DNA from 2 places in the Bradyrhizobium sp. LMG 9283 genome. Region 1 is predicted to be linked to the other one. Evidence: predicted binding sites of a transcription regulator. Region 1 holds the regulator's gene; the other holds the start of a gene.
What was found. The regulator PhoB, encoded in region 1, activates phosphate uptake and scavenging genes when phosphate is short. The targets are predictions, from matches to a motif close to TGTCATNNANCTGTCAT.
Positions count from the first base shown of each region.

Region 1 (3,405 bases):
CATCAACAACTTCGTGCAGAGCCCCTACGCCTACTGGAAGCAGCTCGCCTGGAGCGGTGCGCTGCTGATCACCCTGACCGTGCTTGCCCTGAACATTGGCGCGCGCATCATCGGCGCCGAGAGGACTGCAAAATGAGTGAAATGTCTGTTTCCGTGAGCGCGCCGACCGTTCATCCCGGTTCCCAGCCGCTGCCCGAGGCGCCGGCCAAGGTCACCGCGCGCAACCTGAATTTTTACTATGGCGAGCACCACGCGCTGAAGAACATCAACCTGGCGCTCGGCACCAACCGTGTCACGGCGTTCATCGGCCCGTCGGGGTGCGGCAAGTCGACCCTGCTGCGCATCTTCAACAGGATGTACGATCTCTATCCGGGCCAGCGCGCCACCGGCCAGCTGCTGCTCGACCACACCAACATCCTCGACCCCAAGCTGGATCTCAACCTGCTGCGGGCGCGGGTCGGCATGGTGTTCCAGAAGCCGACGCCGTTCCCGATGACGATCTACGAGAACATCGCCTTCGGCATCCGCCTCTATGAGAAGATCTCGAAGTCGGAGATGGATGACCGCGTCGAGAAGGCGCTGCGCGGCGGCGCGCTGTGGAACGAGGTCAAGGACAAGCTCAATGCCTCCGGCCTGTCGCTCTCCGGCGGCCAGCAGCAGCGCCTCTGCATCGCCCGCACCGTCGCGGTGCGGCCCGAGGTGATCCTGTTCGACGAGCCCTGCTCGGCGCTTGACCCGATCTCGACCGCCAAGGTCGAGGAGCTGATCCAGGAATTGTCCGAGAACTACACGATCGCGATCGTCACCCACAACATGCAGCAGGCGGCGCGCGTCTCCGACAAGACCGCCTTCATGTATCTCGGCGAGTTGATCGAATTCGACGACACCAGCAAGATCTTCACGTCGCCGAGCGACCGGCGCACGCAGGATTACATCACCGGCCGGTTCGGCTGAGGAGACGGAACATGGGTTCTGAACATACCGCAAAGGCCTTCGACACCGACCTCCAGGAGCTCACCCGCCTGGTCGCCGAAATGGGCGGCATCGCCGAGCGCATGATCGTCGATTCCGTCGACGCGCTGATCCGCCGCGACGTCGCGCTCGGCCAGCGCGTGGTCGCGACCGACGCCGAGCTCGACGCGCTGCAGAAGCGCATCGAGGAGCGCGCCGTGCTCACCATCGCCCGCCGCCAGCCGATGGCGGTGGATCTGCGCGAGATCGTCGGCGCCATGCGCGTCGCGACCGATCTCGAGCGCATCGGCGATCTCGCCAAGAACATGGGCAAGCGCGTCGCGGCGCTGGAGACGGATTTCCATCCGCTGAAGCTGTTCCGCGGACTGGAACACATGACCGATCTCGTGCAGCAGCAGGTCAAGTCGGTCCTGGACGCCTATGCCGCGCACGATCTGCCGGCGGCCATGGCGGTGTGGAAAGGCGACGAGGAAGTCGACGCCATCTGCACCTCGCTGTTCCGCGAGCTCCTCACCTATATGATGGAGGATCCGCGCAACATCTCGTTCTGCATCCACCTGATGTTCTGCGCCAAGAACATCGAGCGGATCGGCGATCACGCCACCAACATCGCAGAGACCGTGTTCTACATGATCGAGGGCCAGGCGATCACTGACAAGCGGCCGAAGGGCGACATGACGACCTTCGCCACGACGGTGCCGAATACCTAAGGGAGCGACGACAACATGGGCGCACGCATTATGGTGGTTGAGGACGAGGAAGCTCTCACCGAGCTTCTCCGCTACAACCTCGAAGGCGACGGCTATGACGTCGAGACGGTGATGCGCGGCGACGACGCCGACACCCGCCTCAAGGAGCACATTCCCGATCTGATCGTGCTCGACTGGATGCTGCCGGGCCTGTCAGGCATCGAGCTGTGCCGGCGGCTTCGTACCCGCCCCGAAACCAAGCAGCTGCCGATCATCATGCTCACCGCGCGCGGCGAGGAGAGCGAGCGGGTGCGGGGGCTTGCGACCGGCGCCGACGATTACATCGTCAAGCCGTTCTCGGTGCCGGAGCTCTTGGCGCGCGTGAAGGGTCTGCTCAGGCGCGCCAGCCCCGAGCGGCTCGCCACCGTGCTCGCCTATGGCGATATCGAGCTCGACCGCGACAAGCGCCGCGTGGCGCGCTCGGGCCGGCCGATCGATCTCGGCCCGACCGAATATCGCCTCTTGGAGTTCTTCTTGGAGCATCCCGGCCGCGTGTTCTCGCGCGAGCAGCTGCTCGACAGCGTCTGGGGCCGCGACATCTACATCGACGAGCGCACCGTCGACGTCCATATCGGCCGCCTGCGCAAGCTGCTCAATCTCGGCCGCGAGCAGGACCCGATCCGCACCGTCCGCGGCGCCGGCTACGCGCTGGACGATCGTTTCGCGAAGGCCGAGCAGACCTGAGGTTTGCGAGCTGTTGCCACACGCTCAGTGTCGTCCCGGACAAGCGTCAGCGCAGATCCGGGACCATAACCACAGGGCATGATTGTTTTGCGAAAAGGTAATTTCGAGTCCCCATAACCACATCTCTCGGTGGCTATGGGTCCCGGATCGGCGCGCGCTTGTGGCGCGTTTGTCCGGGACGACATCGGATTGTTTGAGCCGTCATCGTGTGACAGCTCATTTCTGATCTCAGAACAAACTCACCGCGTGCCCGGCTTCGCCGGTGCGCGACGGCGATCCGCTGCGGGCTGATAGGCCACGCGCGAGTGCTGGGCGCAATAGGGCAGGCCGGAGAGAGCCTTGCCGCCGCAGAAGAAGAAATCCGGGCTTGAGGGATCGCCGACCGGCCAGTGGCAGGTCGCCTCGTTCAATTCCAGCAGAGACAGCCGCTGACTCATCGGCACCACGTTGTCATAGGTGACAGGCTCGGCCTCCACCTCGACCTCGAAGGCCTGCGCCAGCGCGGTGTTGCCGCGCGCGACAGGGCGGGTCACCCGCATCATGTGCTGCGCGGGCCGTGCCTTGCGCGGCCGGGGCGCTGCCGATGAAGGGCTCTTGGCGCGGCCGGACAGACCGAGCCGATGCACCTTGCCGATCACGGCATTGCGGGTCACATTGCCGAGCTCCGCCGCGATCTGGCTGGCCGAAAGTCCGGCCTCCCAGAGCTTTTTCAGCTGCTCGACGCGATCATCGGACCAGGTCAAAACCGTCATTGCACCCTTTCCCTCGCTGCGCGCCTGCCATCCTGGGGCCTTCGCAGCGAATGCCTGAAGCCTTGAAAATCCCGTGCCGCAGAATCCCTTAAGGCTCGCCGGGCGCGCTCAAGACGCCCGAACGTTTACGCCGGTACATGAGGACTCTTGGGATCAGAACCGCTGCACGAGATGTCGTATCTGACAGTCCAAACGCTACAATATGGCGTGACTCCCGCGCAAGAGTCCGCCGACTCGCTTCCACATGT
Region 1 covers NZ_CP120691.1:8,510,517-8,513,921, reverse strand. The annotation lists gene pstA (phosphate ABC transporter permease PstA) at 1-136, shown strand, start outside; gene pstB (phosphate ABC transporter ATP-binding protein PstB) at 133-954, shown strand; gene phoU (phosphate signaling complex protein PhoU) at 966-1,682, shown strand; gene phoB (phosphate regulon transcriptional regulator PhoB) at 1,698-2,405, shown strand; gene P6U29_RS39710 (GcrA family cell cycle regulator) at 2,645-3,157, opposite strand.

Region 2 (3,405 bases), 3.7 Mb from region 1:
GTGTCCACGCCGCGCGGCCACAGCACGACATTGTCGAAACCGCGCTCGCCGAGCTCCCGGGCCAGCGCCGGCGTTGCCGCCATCACGGCGCGGCTGGGGCTGTGGAAACGGCGCAGCGCCCGCCAGATCAGCGAGCCAGGGACCGGCACGCGGGCCCGGACATATTCGGGGAAGCGGGTGTGGAAGCTGGTCGTGAACGGCAGCTTGCGCTGGCGGCAATAGCGACGGACCATCAAGCCAATCGGCCCCTCGGTCGCAATATGGATGCTGTCCGGCCGCGCCTCTTCGATCAGCCTCGCGATCCGCGTCGGACGCGGCATGGCGAGGCGCACGTCGCGATAGCTCGGCATCGCGAAGGTGCGGAACGATTGCGGCGTCAGGAACGAGAATTCGACGCCAACACCTTCAATGCGAAGCCCCTTGGCGGCGTCAGCAAGCTTGGTCAGCGTCCGAACCACACCGTTGACTTGCGGGTGCCAGGCGTCGGTCGCGACCAGGATGCGCACATCAAGCGGTCCTTATCATGCAGCTCTTGCCGCGACCTGCGGGACGGTTGCCGGCCTTTGCAAACGATCCGCCCAGGTGATGATCTCGAAATGGCCGTCATCATGCTCGACGAGGGCCGTGCAGCTCTCGACCCAGTCGCCGCAATTCATGTAGCGGATGCCGGCCTCGTCGCGGATGACGGCGTAGTGGATGTGGCCGCAGATCACGCCGTCGGCCTCGTGGCGCCGCGCCTCGGCCGCAAGCGCCTGCTCGAACGCGCCGATATAGTTGACGGCGTTCTTGACCTTCTGCTTGGCCCATTGCGACAGCGACCAATAGGGCACGCCGAACAGGCGGCGGAAGAAGTTGACGAGGCGATTCATCTGGATCGCGAAGTCGTAGGCCTTGTCGCCCAGATGGGCGAGCCAGCGCGCGTTCTGCACCACGAGATCGAAGATGTCGCCGTGGATGACGAGATAGCGCTTGCCGTCCACGCCGGTGTGAACCGTGTTTTCGACCACGTCGATGCCGCCGAAATGCGTGCCGTAATAGTTGCGCAGGAACTCGTCGTGATTGCCGGGAATGTAGATGACCTTGGCGCCCTTGCGGGCCTTGCGCAACAGCTTCTGGACGAGATCGTTGTGCGATTGCGGCCAGTGCCAGCTCGATTTCAGCGCCCAGCCGTCGACAATGTCGCCGACGAGATAGATGGTGTCAGCATCATGGTAGCGCAGGAAGTCGAGCAGAAGGTCGGGTTGCGAACCGCGGGCTCCGAGATGGACGTCGGAGATGAACAACGTGCGAAAGCGCCGCTCCGGGCTCTCGTCACTCACATCGTAACTTCCCATGCGCCAGCCTGTAACAATGTCCCGTGACAGGGGGATGACCGATTGAACCTTGAGGCCCCTCAGATACGAATCAAACTTCGCCTCGTCCTCTCCGCGAATATCAGCCGCATGCGACAATCAGGCGACATCGCGCCGCAGGCAGGGGGGTGTCCGCAGCAATCCTACCCTTCCCTGGAGGGCGAGCGGGGTGGGGTGATCTCTCTCCTCTCGGGTACTGTTGGTTGTGGAGAGACCGTCACCCCACCCCGTCTCACATTTCGCTGCGCTCAATGTGAGCCGACCCTACCCTCCAGGGGCGGGTGAACTAGCCCCGCACGAGCAGCGCTGAACCGATGAACGGGCGCGCTTCCGGGGGCCCTCGCGTCAGTAGATCTTGTGGAAGTGATGGACCGGCCCGTGGCCGTGCCCGACGCTGAAGCGGTCGGCGGCGCCGATGGCAGCGCTGATCCAGGCCTTGGCGTTGCGCACAGAGTTTTCCAGGCCCTCGCCCTTGGCTAGCCCCGCGGCGATAGCCGAGGACAACGAGCAGCCCGTGCCATGGGTGTTCTTGGTGGCAACGCGCGGCGCGGCGAGTGCGATCGTGGTGTCGGCACCGACCAGATAATCGATGCTCTCCGCGCCCTCCCCATGCCCGCCCTTAACCAGGACGGCGCGGCAGCCGAGCGACAGCAGGCGCCGGCCCTGGCTTTCGATCTCGGCCTCGCTTGCCGCCATGGGCTCGTCGAGCAGGGCCGCGGCCTCCGGCAGGTTCGGCGTGATCACGGTGGCCAGCGGTATCAGCTTGGTGCGCAGGGCGTCGACGGCCTCGGAGGCGAGCAGGCGGTCGCCGGAGGTCGCCACCATGACAGGATCGAGCACGACGTGCCTGGACGCCCAGCGCGACAGCGCGGCCGCGATCGCATCGATGCTGGCGGCCTGGGCCACCATGCCGATCTTCACCGCGCCGATTTCGAGATCGGAGAACACCGCGTCGATCTGCGCGGCGACGAACTCGGCCGGCACCGCGTGAATGCCGGTAACGCCGCGCGTGTTCTGCGCCGTCAGCGCCGTGATCACGGAAGCTCCGTAGACGCCGAGCGCGGCAAAGGTCTTCAGGTCCGCCTGGATGCCGGCGCCGCCGCTCGAATCGGAGCCGGCGATGGTGAGTGCGACCGGGGTCATCCGACGATTTTCCGCATTTTCGAAGACATGACCCGTTCCTAGCGCGCCCTCCCTTGCGCCGCAAGTTCGCTTGCTAAATACGGCTGGTTTTGGCCTATTAGCCGCCAGATACGCTTTCGGAGTGCCCTGAGATGGTTCCTTTCTTCGTTCAGATCAAATGCAAGCTCGGCCAGTCCTATACGGTGGCCAATGCGCTTGCGGAAGCTGAGATCGCCTCCGAGATCTACTCCACGGCCGGCCAATACGATCTCCTGGTGAAGTTCTACGTCGACAAGGACACCGACATCGGCCATTTCGTGAATGAGAAGGTGCAGGTGCTGCCGGGCATCCAGGATACCCTCACCATCATCACCTTCAAGGCGTTCGGCACGGGCTAGACCTGCAACACTAAAGTTCTGTTGGTTGTACCGATGCAAGCCGAAGAGGTCACCTCTCCCGAAGGGAGAGGTCGGAGCGCATCGAAGATGCGATCCGGGTGAGGGCTCCAGGTCTCAGTGGGTGCTACAGCCCCTCACCCGGATTGCTCAGGCGCGCAATTGCGCGCCACAGCAATCCGACCTCTCTCCGTCGGGGAGAGGTGAACACGGACAGCCGCGACGACGTTCATACCTTAGCTGCCCTGCTTGCGTTTCGGTGGCGTCGGCCCATCCACCGGCGGCAGCGATTTGAGGTACTCCGCCATCGCCGCGAGATCCCCGTCAGACAATTGCGAGGTGTTCTTGATCACGCGCGTCATCGCGCCGCCGACACTGTCGCCATCGGGCAATTCACCCGTTTTGAGGAAATAGGCGAGATCCTTCGCGCTCCACTCGCCAAGGCGCTTCTGGGTGATGTTCGGGACCCAGCCCTCGCCTTCCGGATTGGGACCGCCGGCAAATCGCTGGCCGGCGATGATGCCGCCCAGCACATT
Region 2 covers NZ_CP120691.1:3,352,578-3,355,982, reverse strand. The annotation lists gene P6U29_RS15600 (glycosyltransferase family 4 protein) at 1-506, opposite strand, end outside; gene P6U29_RS15595 (UDP-2,3-diacylglucosamine diphosphatase) at 522-1,334, opposite strand; gene thiD (bifunctional hydroxymethylpyrimidine kinase/phosphomethylpyrimidine kinase) at 1,698-2,495, opposite strand; gene P6U29_RS15585 (Lrp/AsnC family transcriptional regulator) at 2,627-2,872, shown strand; gene P6U29_RS15580 (c-type cytochrome) at 3,106-3,405, opposite strand, start outside.
Region 2: P6U29_RS15595 (UDP-2,3-diacylglucosamine diphosphatase) is a predicted target of PhoB. The motif match lies at 1,358-1,374, and genes of this name have one in related genera.